Regions from separate parts of the Halomonas aestuarii genome, predicted to be linked through region 1. Evidence: predicted binding sites of a transcription regulator. Region 1 holds the regulator's gene; the other holds the start of a gene.

Region 1 (7,664 bases):
TCAGGGTCTCCTTGATGTCGTGGGAGACGATGACGGCCGTCAGCCCCAGGGCCTCGTTGAGGCGCTTGATCAGCTGCACGAGCACTCCCATGGAGATGGGGTCCTGCCCCGCGAAGGGTTCGTCGTAGAGGATCAGCTCCGGGTCGAGGGCGATCGCCCGGGCCAGGGCCACCCGCCGGGCCATGCCGCCGGAGAGTTCCGACGGCATGAGCTCACGGGCCCCGCGCAGTCCCACCGCCTGCAGCTTCATCAGTACCACGTCACGGATCATCGCCTCGGGCAGGTCGGTATGCACCCGCAGCGGGAAGGCCACGTTCTCAAAGACATCGAGGTCGGAAAACAGCGCGCCACTCTGGAACAGCATGCCCATGCGCCGACGCAGGCCCAACAGGGCCTTGCGGGAGAGGGCATGGACATCCTGGCCATCGATGCAGACCCGCCCCGCATCGGGAGTGAGCTGCCCGCCGATCACCTTGAGCAGGGTGGTCTTGCCGGTACCGCTGGGCCCCATGATCGCGGTGATACGGCCACGCGGGATGGTCAGGTCGATACCGCGGAAGATCTCCTTCTCGCCACGCGAGAAGTGCAGGCTCTCCACTTCCACGAAGGGGGAGTCCGTCATCGCATCAGCATCCTCGAGAAAATTATCGAACATCGTATCCTAACCATGCCCTGGCGCGCCAGCACCCCGCGTCCCCTTGCACCGCCGAAGTCCGGCATGTTCAATGTGCGCCCTCCTTCACCGCCCCGGATCTCGTCATGCTGGCTCCCCTGCTGATCGTACTGCTCGGTTTCATCGGCCTGCTTTGGAGTGCCGACCGCTTCGTCGGGGCGGCCGCCGCCACCGCCTGGCGGGCCGGCATGAGCACCCTGCTGGTGGGGATGACGATCGTCTCGCTGGGCACCTCGGCACCGGAGATCGTGGTCTCGGTGATGGCCTCCCTGGACGGCGTGCCGGACCTCGCCATCGGCAATGCGCTGGGCTCCAACATCGCCAATATCGCCCTGGTGCTGGGCGTGACCGCCCTGGTGGTGCCGATCCCGGTCCGCTTCTCCATCGTGCGCCGCGAACTCCCCTTGCTGCTCGGCGCCACGGGCCTGGCCGGCTATGCGCTGGCCAACGGCCACCTCGACCGTCTCGACGGCGTGCTGTTGCTGGTGCTGCTGGTGTTCAGCCTGTGGTGGCTGTTCCGCGCCGACAGTCCGGACGACGACAGCGCCGGCGAGATTCCCGGCATGCCGCTGGGCCAGGCCCTGGCCTGGCTGGCCGGCACGCTGGTGATCATGGTCATCAGCTCCCGGGCGCTGGTCTGGGGGGCCAGCGAGCTGGCCCGCGGGCTCGGGGTCAGCGAGCTGGTGATCGGCCTGACCGTGGTGGCCATCGGCACCAGCCTGCCGGAGCTGGCCGCCTGTGTTGCCAGCGCGCTGAAGCGCCACCACGACCTGGCCATCGGCAACGTCATCGGCTCCAACCTCTTCAACATGCTCACCGTGCTGCCCGTCCCCGCCCTGATGGCACCGGGTGCCACCGACCCCGCGGCGGCCGGCCGCGACTACCCGGTGATGCTGCTGCTGACCCTCGCCCTGGGGGGCCTGCTGCTGTGGAACCGGCGGGGGCACCTGGGGCGGCTGCCAGGTGCCCTGCTGCTGGCGAGCTATGTCGCCTACCTGATCTGGCTCGGGGGCGCCGGCCTCCCCGCCGCCTCACCCCTTGAGTGAAACGCCACAACGGGCAACAATCACTGCCATGACCAACGACGCCCCCTACGCGGCCGGCACGTCCCGCCTGCGCGACAGTGCCCGCCGCACCCTGGAACTGGAACAGCAGGCCGTGGCGGCCCTGGCCGAACGCCTCGACGACTCCTTCGACCATGCCTGCCGCCTGATCCTGGCCTGCCACGGCCGGGTCGTGGTCACCGGCATGGGCAAGTCGGGCCATATCGCCGGCAAGATCGCCGCCACCCTGGCCAGTACCGGCACGCCGGCCTTCTTCGTGCATCCCGGGGAGGCCAGCCATGGCGACCTGGGCATGATCACTCGCGGCGACGTGGTGCTGGCCCTCTCCAACTCCGGCGAGACCGCCGAGGTCACCGCCCTGCTGCCGCTGCTCAAGCGCATGGGCACGCCGCTGATCAGCATGACCGGTCGTCCCGGCTCGACCCTCGGCCGCCATGCCGACGCCCACCTGGATGCCGGGGTCGAGCGCGAGGCCTGCCCGCTGGACCTGGCACCGACCTCGTCCACCACCGCCGCCCTGGCCCTCGGCGACGCCCTGGCCGTGGCGCTGCTCGAGTCCCGAGGCTTCACGGCCGAAGAGTTCGCCCTCTCCCACCCCGGCGGCAGCCTGGGCAAGCGCCTGCTGCTGCGGGTCTCCGACCTGATGCACGAGGGCAGCCGGCTGCCCGCGGTGCCGCTGGGCAGCCCCCTGCGCGATGCCCTGCTGGAGATCACCCGACAGGGGCTGGGCTTCACCTGCGTGGTGGATGCCGATGGCCGCCTGGCCGGGGTCTACACCGATGGCGACCTGCGCCGCACCCTCGACCAGCACAGCGACCTCTCGGCGCTAAGCGTCGACGACGTCATGACCCGCCCCGGCAAGCGGATCGCCCCCGACACCCTGGCCGCCGAGGCCGTCCGCCTGATGGAGGACAGCCGCATCTCGGCCCTGGCCGTGGTCGACGCCGACGGCCGCCCGGTCGGCGCCCTGCACATGCACGACCTGCTCGCCAGCGGCGTCATCTGACGCCCTGATCGCCCACCTACGCCCCAGACTGCTGGAGACACCATGAGCCTTGAATCCCCCCTGCTCGACAGCCAACTCGTCGACCGCCTGCGCCACGTCCGCCTACTCGCCATGGACGTGGACGGGGTGCTGACCGACGGGCGCCTCTATTTCCAGGCCGATGGCATCGAGATCAAGGCCTTCCACACCCATGACGGCCATGGCATCAAGCTGGCCCAGCGCGCCGGCATCGTGGTGGCCCTGATCACCGGTCGCGATTCGCCGATGGTCAGCCAGCGCGCCGCCGCCCTGGGCGTCAAGCATGTCTTCCAGGGGGCCGAGAAGAAGCTCACCGTGCTGCGCGAGCTGTGCGGTCGCCTGGGGCTGGAGCTCGAGCAGGTCGCCTACTGCGGTGACGACATGCCCGACGTGGCGGCCATCCGGCGTGCCGGGGTCGGCATCAGCGTGCCCGGCGCGCCGTCCTACATCCGCCAGCATGCCGACTGGGTAACCGAGTCGGTGGGCGGCCACGGCGCCGTGCGCGAGATCTGCGACACCCTGCTCCAGGCCCAGGGGCACTGGGACGCCGTGCTCGACACCTACCTGCACGGCTCGACCTGATCCATGGCCCTGCCGCGCCCGGGCTTCCGCACCGGCCTGTTCCTTCTGCTGCTCGTCCTGGGCGGGGGACTGGCCCTGCTCGACCTGCAGGACGCGCCGCCCCCCGGCCCGGTTCCGGGAGACGCGTCGGGCGAGCCCGACTACTACCTGGAGGACGCCCGGCTGACCCGTTTCGACGCAAAGGGGCGGCCTCACCAGCGCCTCGACACCCCGCGGCTGACCCATACCCCCCATGACGACGTGACCCGCCTACAGCAACCGGACGGCACGCTGCTGGACGAGGAGGGACGGGTCTGGCTGGCCAGCGGCGACACCGGCACCCTGGGCGCGGGAGGCAACCCGCTGACCCTGTCCGGCGACGCGCGACTCCTCGCCCCCGCCGAGCGCTGGCAACTGGACACCGAGATCCTGCACTTCGATGCCGACAGCGGCCACGCCTGGAGCGAGACCCCGGCCGTGCTGCGCCAGCCGCCCCAGCGGATGCGCGGCGAGCGCTTCGACGCCTGGATCCATGACAACCGCGCCCGGCTGACCGACAATGTGCGCGGCTACCATCCGCCCGCGACCCACGAGGACCCCGAGTCATGACGCGACCTTCCCTCGCCCCCCTGCTGACCCTCGGCGTCATCGGCGTGCTGCTCGGCAGCGCCCCGGCCCTGGCCCTGGAGGGTGACGCCAGCGCCCCGATCGAGGTGGAAGCCAACCAGCTCGACCTCGATGACCGCGCCGGCACCGCCGTCTACACCGGCAACGTGGAGATCCGCCAGGGCAGCATGCAGCTGACCGGCGACCGGGTGGAGATCGTGCGCAACGACGAGGGCGAGCTCAGCCGCGCTACCGCCACCGGCGAACGTGCCTACATCGAGCAGAAGCCCGCCCCGGACGAGCCCCTGGTCCGCGGTTGGGGCCGCACCGTCGTCTACCACGTCGCCGATCGCCGCATCGAGCTGATCGACCGCGCCGAGCTGCACAAGGACGGCGACACCTTCGACGGGGGGTACCTCGAATACTTCCTCGACCGCCGCGTCGTCCAGGCCCGCTCCGAGGCCGAGGGCGTCCAGGAGCGCCAGCGCGTGCGGATGACCCTCGAGCCCGAACAGCAGGACGGCCAGTGATGAAGACCCTGAGCGCCCGGCACCTGGCCAAGAGCTACAAGCGTCGTCGCGTGGTGCAGGACATCAGCGTCTCCATCGAGCAGGGCCGGATCGTCGGCCTGCTCGGCCCCAACGGGGCCGGCAAGACCACCTCCTTCTACATGATCGTCGGCCTGGTTCGCGCCGATGCCGGCGAGGTGCACATCGACGACCTCGACCTCTCGACGGCCGCCATGCATGAACGGGCCCGGGCCGGCATCGGCTACCTGCCCCAAGAGGCCTCGATCTTCCGCAAGCTGTCGGTCGCCGACAACATCATGGCGATCCTCGAGACACGCCGCGACCTCGACCGCCAGGGCCGCCAGGCCCGGCTCGAGGAACTCCTCGAGGACTTCCACGTGACGCATATCCGCGACAACCTTGGCATGAGCCTCTCCGGGGGCGAACGGCGACGCGTGGAAATCGCCCGGGCGCTGGCGACCGAGCCCGCCTTCATCCTCCTCGACGAGCCCTTCGCCGGCGTCGACCCCATCTCGGTGGGCGAGATCAAGGGCATCATCCGCCAGCTCAAGGCCCGCGACATCGGCGTGCTGATCACCGACCACAATGTCCGCGACACCCTGGACATCTGCGATACCGCCTACATCGTGGGCGACGGCCGGATCATCGCCGAGGGCAATGCCGAGGCGATCCTGTCCAACCAGCGCGTGCGGGAGGTCTACCTGGGCGAGGACTTCCGCCTCTGATTGCAATCACCTGATATACCTGTCGTTATATCCCGACGGCATGAAGATTGCGGATGGCACGATTGTTGCAAATTATCAGGTTGCAACCCCCTCGGGCAGGGGCTAGGGTAGGGGTTTTCGGCACGCCGGGGGAACTCCTCTCATGGCCATGAAGGCTTCCCTGCAGCTTCGCGTCGGCACCCAGCTGACCATGACGCCCCAGCTGCAGCAGGCCATCGCCCTGCTGCAGCTCTCGACCCTGGACCTTCGCCAGGAGATCCAGCAGGCGCTGGAGTCCAACCCCCTGCTGGACGTCGAGGACGAGTTCGGCGAACAGGCGGTGAGCGAGACGCCCGACGACGACTGGGCCAGCGAGATCCCCGAGGAACTCACCACCGATAGCGACTGGTCCGACACCTACCAGGACCTCGGCACCGCCCCCGCCGGCGGCAGCGGCGAGGGCCCCGACTTCGAACGCCAGGCGTCGGGCCAGAGCCTGCAGGGCCACCTGGCCTGGCAGCTGGCCATGACCGACCTCGACGAGCGCCAGATGCGCATCGCCGAGAGCCTGATCGACAGCATCAACGGCGACGGCTATCTCACCCAGCCCCTGGAAGAGATCCGGGACGGCTTGAGGACCCAAGGCCTCGCGGGCCTGAGGAGCCGGGAAGTCGAGCAGGTGCTCCTGCGCCTCCAGCAGTTCGAGCCCACCGGCGTCTTCGCCCGGGACCTGCGCGAGTGCCTGCTGCTGCAGCTGGCCACCCTGCCCGATGACACGCCCCTGCTGCCCCAGGCCCGCCGCCTGGTTCGCCAGTTCCTCGAGGCGCTCGCGGGCGACGACCGCCGCCTGCTCAAGCGCCGGCTCGGCCTCGACGACGCGGCCCTCGACACGGTGATCGACCTGGTGCGCTCGCTGGATCCTCGCCCCGGCAGCGCCTTCACCGAGAGCGACAGCGACTACGTGATCCCCGACCTCGTCGCGCGTCATACCCGCGAGGGGTGGCAGGTGGAACTCAATCCCGAGGCCATGCCGCGCCTGCGCATCCAGCCCGACTACGCCGCCCTGATCCGACGCGCCGACAAGAGCGACGACAACCAGTTCCTCAAGGACCACCTGCAGGAAGCGCGCTGGCTGATGAAGAGCCTCTCCAGCCGCAACGACACGCTGCTGCGGGTGGGCCGCGAGATCATGGTGCGACAGATCGACTTCCTGGAGCATGGCGAGGAGGCCATGAAGCCGCTGATCCTGGCCGATATCGCCCAGGTCGTGGAGATGCATGAATCGACGATCTCGCGGGTCACCACCCAGAAGTTCATCCATACCCCGCGCGGCATGTTCGAGCTCAAGTACTTCTTCTCCAGCCAGGTGGGGGGCGGCAACGGCGAGGGCGACGCCCACTCCAGCACCGCCATCCGCGCCCGGATCCGCAAGCTGATCCAGGACGAGCCCCCGCGCAAGCCGCTTTCCGACAGCCGGCTGGTCGCGCTGCTCGAGGAAGCCGGCATCAGCGTCGCGCGCCGCACGGTGGCGAAATATCGCGAGGCGATGGGCATCCCCTCCTCCAGCGAGCGCAAGCGGTTGCGTTGAACGATCCCCCGCGACGCCCTCAAGCGCCCTCCTGCCGCCTATTGACCCGAACGCAAGCGATTGAAATGACGCCGTTCACGGGGAGCTCCAATCCCCCGGGGCGAAGGGGTATGCAGGACGGCAAAAAGGGTTACAATCGAGCCACACCCCGCAAGAGCAAGGAGCGTGTCATGCAAGTCAACATCACCGGCCATCATGTGGAACTGACCGACGCACTGCGTGACTATGTGCAGGAAAAACTGACCCGCGTCGAGCGTCACTACGACAACATCACCAATGTGCAGGTCACCCTCTCCGTGGAGAAGGAACGCCAGCAGGCCGCCTGCACCCTGCATGCCGCCGGTGCTGACCTCCATGCCGAAGCCATGGAGAGTGACATGTATGCCGCCATCGATGCCCTGGCCGACAAGCTCGACCGTCAGCTGGTGAAGCACAAGGAAAAGGCACAGGCCCGCGCCCAGGGCGCCGGCGCTCGCTGATCCCGTCATGACACTGGACGCCATCCTGCCCCCCGAGCGCACCCTCTTCGATGTGCCGGGGGGAAGCAAGAAGCGGGTGCTGGAGTTCTTCAGCACCTTCATCGCCCAAAACACGCCCAGCCTCGACAGCCAGGAGGTCTTCAGCCGACTGATCGGCCGGGAGCGGCTGGGCAGCACCGGCATCGGCAACGGGGTCGCCATTCCCCATGCCCGGAACCCGCACTGCAAGGCCCCCATCGCTGGCTTCCTCAAGCTGGCTGAGCCGGTGGACTTCGATGCCATCGACGGGGAACCGGTGGACCTGGTCTTCGTGCTGCTGGTCCCCGAGGAGGCCGACGAGGCCCACCTCGCCCTGCTCGGCCAGGTCGCCGGCGTGATGAACGACGCCGATACCCGGGCCCGGCTGCGGCACAGCTCAAGCCAGCGCGAGCTCCA
Region 2 (7,664 bases), 870 kb from region 1:
CACCCCCTCGAGCCACTCGCCGAGGCTCGCCTCGTCGGATACCCAGCCCAACTCGAAGGCGCTCTCGAGCCCCTGGGAGAAGGCGAAGGCGCCGATGGGCAGGGCCGGGCTGACCAGCTGCAGCAGGCCCAGCAGCGCCAGGTCATCGCCCCGGGCCGCCGTCGCCGGCCCCTCAGTGGGCATGATCATGGGTGTGACCGTGGTGGTGGTGCTCATGATCATGCCCGGCGCGGGCGTGGTCATGGGACTGAGTGTGTGAATAGGCCCCCGGCTCGGGATCGAAGGGCGCCTGGTGGTGCTCGAGGCGCGCCCCCAGCCGCTCGGCCAGGGACTCGAGGACGTGGTCCGGCGGGAAGCGCACGAAGCCGCCCTGCCCGTCCTCCCCCAGCGCCAGCTGAACGTGACGGTTGCCCAGGTGATAGGCGAGCCTCGCCAGGGGCAGGCCCGCCCCGGTGCGGGCGGTGACCACCGGCTCCACCGCGGCCCGGATGCGGACCACCTCGCCCCCCTCGGCGCGCACTCCCTCGCCGTCGCGCAGCACCGGGCCACGGTCGAGGAACAGGCCAAGGGGGCGACCGGCATCGCTCTCTGCCTTGAGCCGGCCGAGGACGCGCTGCTCATAGGGCAGCGTCAGGGTGTCACTCGCCAGGCTCGCCTCGATGGGGCCCAGGCGTTCGATCAATCTCAGCATTGGCATCGTCTCTGGTCCTTGTCCGTGGCTCAGAACAGGTGATAGCGCTGGGCGAGCGGCAGTTCGGTGGCAGGCTCGCAGGTCAGCAGCTCGCCGTCACAGCGCACCTCGTAGGTCTGCGGGTCCACCGACAGCGCCGGGCAGGCGTCGTTGAGCTTCATGTCGGACTTGCGCACGCCTCGCACGTCCCGGCAGGCGCTGAGCGGACTGCGCAGGCCCAGCCGCTCGCCGACCCCGGCCGCCAGGGCCGCCTGGCTGACGAAGGTCAGGCGGGTCTGGCTCGCCGCCCGGCCGAAGGCACCGAACATGGGACGGTAGTGGACCGGCTGGGGCGTGGGGATCGAGGCGTTGGGATCGCCCATGGGTGCCGCGGCGATCATGCCCCCCTTGAGGATCAGCGCCGGCTTGGTGCCGAAGAAGGCCGGCTTCCAGAGCACCAGGTCGGCCAGCTTGCCCACCTCGATAGAGCCCACCTCATGCGCGATTCCGTGGGTGATGGCGGGATTGATAGTGTACTTGGCGATGTAGCGTCGGGCGCGGACGTTGTCGGCCCCGCGCGCCTCGTCCTCCGGCAGCAGGCCGCGCTGCTGCTTCATCTTGTGGGCGGTCTGCCAGGTCCGGCAGACTACCTCGCCGACCCGCCCCATGGCCTGGGAGTCCGAGGCGATCATCGAGATCACCCCCAGGTCCTGGAGGATGTCCTCGGCGGCGATGGTCTCGCGGCGGATGCGCGAATCGGCGAAGGCCACGTCCTCGGGGATGTTGGGGTCGAGGTGGTGGCACACCATCAGCATGTCGAGGTGCTCGTCGATGGTGTTGACGGTATAAGGGCGCGTCGGGTTGGTCGAGGACGGCAGCACGTAAGGCTTCGAGCAGGCGGTGAGGATGTCCGGCGCATGGCCGCCCCCGGCCCCCTCGGTATGGTAGGTGTGGATGCCGCGTTCCTTGAAGGCGGCCAGGGTGTCCTCGACGAAGCCCGACTCGTTCAGGGTGTCGGTGTGGATCGCCACCTGGACGTCGTAGCGGTCGGCGACGCTCAGGCAGTTGTCGATGGCGGCCGGCGTGGTCCCCCAGTCCTCGTGGAGCTTGAGGCCCATGGCGCCGGCCTCGAGCTGGGCCTCCAGCGCCTCGGGCAGGCTGGCGTTGCCCTTGCCGAGCAGGCCGATGTTCATGGGCAGGTCGTCCACCGCCTGGAGCATCTTGCCGATATGCCACTCCCCGGGGGTGCAGGTGGTGGCGTTGGAGCCGGTGGCAGGCCCCGTGCCACCGCCCAGCATGGTGGTGATGCCGCTCATCAGCGCCTCCTCCACCAGCTGCGGGCAGATGAAGTGGATGTGGGCATCGAGGCCACCGGCCGTGAGGATCTTGCCCTCCCCCGCGATCACCTCGGTGCCGGGGCCGATGACGATCGTGACGTCCGGCTGGGTATCCGGGTTGCCGGCCTTGCCGATGGCGGCGATGCGACCCGCCTTGAGGCCCACGTCGGCCTTGACGATGCCCCACCAGTCGAGGATCAGCGCGTTGGTGATCACGGTGTCCATGACCGTGTCGTCGTGACGCTGGCTCTGCCCCATGCCGTCGCGGATCACCTTGCCGCCGCCGAACTTCACCTCGTCGCCGTAGTGGGCGGCATCCTGTTCCACCTCGATCCACAGGTCGGTGTCACCGAGGCGCACCCGGTCCCCCAGCGTGGGACCGTACATGTCGGCATAGGCCTGACGGCTGATCTTCATGACGATTCTCCCTGATCCGATGCATCGAGGTTGCCCATGACGTCGCCACGGAAGCCGAAGATGCGGCGCTCCCCGACGAAGGGGATCAGCGTCACCTCGCGCACCTGGCCGGGTTCGAAGCGGATCGCCGTGCCGGCGGCCACGTCCAGGCGGTAGCCCCGCGCGGCGTCGCGATCGAAGGTCAGGGCCGGGTTGGCCTCGGCGAAGTGATAGTGGGAACCGACCTGGATCGGCCGGTCACCGGTGTTGGCCACCTCGACGGTGATCCGATCGCGCCCCACACAGAGCTCGATCTCGCCGTCCTGCAGCTGGTACTGGCCTGGAATCATGGCGTGCTCCTCACACGATGGGCGTATGCACGGTGACCAGCTTGGTCCCGTCCGGGAAGGTGGCCTCGACCTGGACCTCGTCGACCATCTCGGCCACCCCTTCCATCACGTCGTCCCGGGTCAGGATCTCGCGACCGTAGCTCATGAGGTCCGCGACGCTGCGCCCGTCGCGGGCGCCCTCCAGGATCTCGAAGCTGATCAGCGCCACGGCCTCGGGATAGTTGAGCTTGAGGCCGCGATCGCGCCGCCGCTCGGCCAGCTGGGCGGCCGAGAAGAGCAGCAGCTTGTCCTTGTCTCTGGGGGTCAGTTCCATGGGGCATCTCCATCAAGAGAGGGGGTCAGGTCAACCAGATGCGGGGGACATGGGCGGGCTGGCCGAGCAGTCGCGGCCGCAGGATCTCCCAGGCCCGGTGACAAAGCCGCCAGGCCTCGTTGCGCTCCACGCCCAGGTAGCGCAGCAGCAGTACCCCGTGGCGCACCGTCACCGCCCATGACGGGCTCGAGGGCAGGCCCTCGCGCAGCGCCTCCACCGCGCCCGGCTCGTCCTCGAGGCCCACCGCCCAGAGCGTGGCCTGCACAGTGGCCCCCCCCTGCCCCCAGCGGCCGGCAAAGCGCGGATGGCGGGGGTCCAGGGGTTGGCGCTCGAGCCACAGGGGGCGGCCGTCGCGGGTCAGGTGGAAACGCTGCTCGATGCGTCCGCTGACAAAGGGCAGCGCACTGGCCGGTCGGCCCAGGGCCATCACCTCCCACCCCAGGCAGCGGGACGTCGCCGACAGGGCGATGGTGGTGCGCTGCTCGCCCCGGGAGCCGTCGAAGGCCAGGGTCTCCTGGGGCAGCCACTCGAGCACGCCCTCCTCGGCGACCTCGAGGTGCGTGGCCTGCTGCCAGGCGACGCCATGGCTGTCGGCCCGGTAGAGCTTGTTGGCGGCCGGGGTCGTCAGCAGGGCGTGGGCGCCCGCCTCGACCCGGGCGGTGATGGTCAGGGCGTCCCCGCTGACCAGGCCACCGGGCGGATGCAGCAGGTAGACGTGGCAGGCGCCCTCGCGGCCCTCGGGATGGAACGGCCGCTGTACCCGCAGTGGCCCGTGGTGGCGGGCGCGGGTCATGCGAGTCGCGCCGTCGCGGCGCTCGAAGGCCAGGTCCAGGGAGGCCGCCCAGTGGCGGTCGGCATCGAAGCGGTGCCCCGAGGCCGGCGCTGGCGAGAGTGTCGGGAAGGCCGTCATGGCAGTCCGCCCTGTCAGGAAAGTGGTCACTGCCCTGTCAGTGGCAAGGGGTGTACCAGAACGGTGAATTGCGGATTTAATTCATTATTTTCAGAAGGTTGAATCACTCTGGACGGCAGAGGCCCGGCGCGCCGAAGCACCGGGAAGGTGCAGGACAGGAGCATAAACGCACCGTGACAGGGAATCCCGGCGGGCAGGCGGTCCCTTCTGGTGCATGCCCGAGCCATGGCCCAGCCATGGCGGCAGGGTCCAGCTAGACCGTCAGGTGCTCGCGGATCAGGGCATCGGAGAGCTCGCCGATCTCGCCGCGGGCCCTGGGGCGGCCTCGATCCATGATCACGAAGCGATCGGCATACTTGCGGGCGAAGGGCAGCTTCTGTTCCACCAGCAGCACGCTGAGGCCATCCTCGCGGATCAGCCGGCGAATCACCTCGCCGATCTGGGCCACGATGTTGGGCTGGATGCCCTCCCCCGGCTCGTCGAGGATCAGCAGCCTCGGCTCGAGCACCAGGGCCCGCCCGATGGCCAACTGCTGCTGCTGTCCCCCCGAGAGGTCGCCGCCGCGGCGATGCTTCATCTCCTCGAGCACGGGGAAGAGCTCATAGACCCGCGAGGGAATCCGGGTCAGGCCGTCCTGGCGGGCGGCCAGGCCGGTACGCAGGTTCTCCTCCACGGTAAGCAGCGGGAAGATCTGGCGCCCCTGGGGCACATAGCCGATGCCCAGCCGGGAGCGCTCCTCCACGCGCCGGCGGGTCAGCTCGACCTCGTCGTCATAGAGGATGCTGCCGGAGGCCACCGCCACCTCGCCCATGATCGCCTTCATCAGGGTGGTCTTGCCCACCCCGTTGCGCCCCATCACGCAGGTGCACTGGCCGGTGGGCACCTCGAGGTCCAGGTCCCAGAGGGTGTGGCTCTCGCCGTAGTACTGGTTGAGCGACGCGACGGTCAGCATCAGGCGGCCTCCTCGTCGGGGTCGGCGCCGAGGTAGACCTCGACGACCTTCGGGTCGCGGGAGACCCGGTCCATGCTGCCCTCGGCCAGCACGCTGCCCTGGTGCAGCACCGTCACCGTGCGGGCGATGGAGCGCACGAAGCCCATGTCGTGCTCGACCACCACCACGGACTGCTTGCCCTTGCCGGCGAGGCCCGTGAGCAGCTCCGCGGTGCGCTCCATCTCCTGCTCGGTCATGCCGGCCACCGGCTCGTCGACCAGCAGCAGGCGGGGACGCTGCATCAGCAGCATGCCGATCTCCAGCCACTGCTTCTGGCCGTGGGAGAGGATGCCCGCCGGGCGATGGCGAAGCTCGGTGAGCCCGATGGTCGCGAGCACCTCCTCGATGCGATCGCGGATCTCGCCGGTCAGGCGCGCGGTGAGCGTGGGCAGGATACGCTTGTCGGCCGCCATGGCGAGCTCGAGGTTCTCGAACACCGTCAGGGCCTCGAACACCGTGGGCTTCTGGAACTTGCGCCCGATGCCGAGGCTGGCGATCTCCGGCTCGCTCTTGGCCAGCAGGTTGTGACGGCTGCCGAACCAGACCGAGCCGCAATCGGGGCGGGTCTTGCCGGTGATGATGTCCATCATGGTGGTCTTGCCGGCCCCGTTGGGGCCGATGATGCAGCGCAGCTCGCCGTCGTCGATGGTCAGGTTGAGGTCGTTGATCGCCTTGAAGCCGTCGAAGCTGACGCTGACGCCCTCCAGGTAGAGGATCGGGCCGTGGCGGACGTCCACCGGCGAGGCCGCCGGCACCAGGAAGTCGAAGACCCGGTCACGGTCGGCCAGGGAATTCAGGAAACTCATGCGGACACCTCCCTGGGCGCAGGGGATTCGGGGGATGACGGGGCACGGCGACGCAGGCGGTAGGCCAGCAGGCCGGCGATGCCTCGAGGCAGCAGCACCGTGACCAGCACGAACATGCCGCCCAGGGCGAACAGCCAGGCATCCGGCATCACCCCGGTGAACACCGTCTTGGCATAGTTGACGAGTATCGCGCCGATGACCGCGCCGTAGAGGGTCGCTCGCCCGCCCAGCGCCACCCAGAGCACGATCTCGATGGAGAAGATCGGCGAGAACTCGCTGGGGTTGATGATGCCCACCTGGGGCACGTAGAGCGCCCCGGCGACGCCGGCCAGCATGGCCGAGACCACGAAGACGAACAGCTGGAAGCGCTCGACCCGGTAGCCGAGAAAGCGGGTGCGCGCCTCGGCATCCCGGGTGGCCACGCAGACCCGGCCGAGCTTGCTGACGACGATGGCCCGGCACAGCACGTAGCCCACGGCCAGGGCCACCCCGGTGGCCAGGAACAGGCCCAGCCGGGTGGCGTCGCTGCGCAGGTCGAAGCCCAGCAGTTCCTTGAAGTCCGTCAGGCCGTTGTTGCCGCCGAAGCCCATCTCGTTGCGGAAGAAGGCCAGCATCAGGGCGAAGGTCAGGGCCTGGGTGATGATCGACAGGTAGACCCCGGTGACCCGCGACCGGAAGGCCAGGAAGCCGAACACCAGGGCCAGCAGCCCCGGCGCCAGCAGCACCATCAGGAAGGCGAACCAGGGCATGTCGAAGCCCAGCCAGTACCAGGGCAGTGCGTCCCAGTCGAGGAACACCATGAAGTCCGGCAGCAGCGGGTCGCCATAGACCCCGCGATCGCCGATCTGGCGCATCAGGTACATGCCCATGGCGTAGCCACCCAGGGCGAAAAAGGCCCCGTGCCCCAGGCTCAGGATCCCCAGGTAGCCCCACACCAGGTCCACGGCCACGGCCAGCAGCGCATAGCTCAGGTACTTGCCGAGCAGCGTCACGGTGTAGGTCGAGACATGCAGAGGATGCTCCGCCGGCAGGGCCAGGTTGAGCAGCGTCACCGCGGCCAGGGCGGCGAGCAGGACGCCCAGGAAGAGCTGCGTCGCACGTTCACGGAACGGTCTTGTGAGCCACATGGCAAATCAGCCCTCCGCCGCCCGGCCCTTCTGCGGAAAGAGTCCGCGGGGGCGCTTCTGGATGAACAGGATGATGAAGACGAGCACCAGGATCTTGGCCAGCACGGCACCGGCCCAGGGCTCGAGGACCTGGTTGATCACGCCCAGCGACAGCCCGGCCACCAGGGTGCCCCAGAGGTTCCCCACCCCGCCGAACACCACCACCATGAAGGAGTCGATGATGTAGTTCTGGCCGAGGTTGGGCCCGACGTTGGTCAACTGGGAGAGCGCCACGCCGGCGAGCCCCGCCACCCCCGACCCCAGGGCGAAGGTCATGATGTCCACCCGGGTCGCCCGGATGCCCATGGCGCGGGCCATGGCACGGTTCTGGGTCACCGCCCGCACCTCCAGGCCCAGCCGGGTGCGCCGCATCACCAGCATCAGGCCGGCGAAGACCAGCATCGCGAAGCCCAGCACGTAGAGGCGGTTCAAGGTCAGCGACAGGCCCTCGTTGATCATCAGCGAGCCGCTCATCCACTCCGGGGTGACCACGGTGCGGTTGAGCGGCGAGATGACGGTGCGCACCAGCTGCTGGAGGATCAGGCTGACGCCGAAGGTGGCCAGCAGGGTCTCCAGCGGTCGGCCCTTGAGGAACTGGATGACCCCGCGCTCGATGGCGATGCCGGCCAGCGCCGCCACCAGGAATCCGGCGGGAATCGCCAGCAGCAGCGCCAGGCCGGGCTGGCCGGGCAGCAGCTGCTGCATCGCCCAGGTGGTATAGGCGC

Evidence for each region. Region 1 encodes sigma-54, which starts transcription at its own class of promoters, with help from an activator protein. Its sites were predicted from a motif close to TGGCACNNNNNTTGCTNT; they were not measured.
Region 2: a site for sigma-54 is predicted at 4,017-4,034, ahead of BOX17_RS14430 (urease accessory protein UreD). Genes of this name have one in related genera too.

The regions. Positions count from the first base shown of each region.
Region 1 is NZ_CP018139.1:422,072-429,735, forward strand. It holds gene BOX17_RS01915 (ABC transporter ATP-binding protein) at 1-622, opposite strand, end outside; gene BOX17_RS01920 (calcium/sodium antiporter) at 760-1,719, shown strand; gene BOX17_RS01925 (KpsF/GutQ family sugar-phosphate isomerase) at 1,748-2,743, shown strand; gene BOX17_RS01930 (KdsC family phosphatase) at 2,786-3,343, shown strand; gene lptC (LPS export ABC transporter periplasmic protein LptC) at 3,347-3,931, shown strand; gene lptA (lipopolysaccharide transport periplasmic protein LptA) at 3,928-4,458, shown strand; gene lptB (LPS export ABC transporter ATP-binding protein) at 4,458-5,183, shown strand; gene BOX17_RS01950 (RNA polymerase factor sigma-54) at 5,326-6,750, shown strand; gene hpf (ribosome hibernation-promoting factor, HPF/YfiA family) at 6,921-7,229, shown strand; gene ptsN (PTS IIA-like nitrogen regulatory protein PtsN) at 7,237-7,664, shown strand, end outside.
Region 2 is NZ_CP018139.1:3,100,162-3,107,825, reverse strand. It holds gene BOX17_RS14455 (urease accessory protein UreF) at 1-183, opposite strand, end outside; gene ureE (urease accessory protein UreE) at 173-691, opposite strand; gene ureC (urease subunit alpha) at 721-2,424, opposite strand; gene BOX17_RS14440 (urease subunit beta) at 2,421-2,753, opposite strand; gene BOX17_RS14435 (urease subunit gamma) at 2,764-3,066, opposite strand; gene BOX17_RS14430 (urease accessory protein UreD) at 3,092-3,976, opposite strand; gene urtE (urea ABC transporter ATP-binding subunit UrtE) at 4,230-4,928, opposite strand; gene urtD (urea ABC transporter ATP-binding protein UrtD) at 4,928-5,773, opposite strand; gene urtC (urea ABC transporter permease subunit UrtC) at 5,770-6,900, opposite strand; gene urtB (urea ABC transporter permease subunit UrtB) at 6,907-7,664, opposite strand, start outside.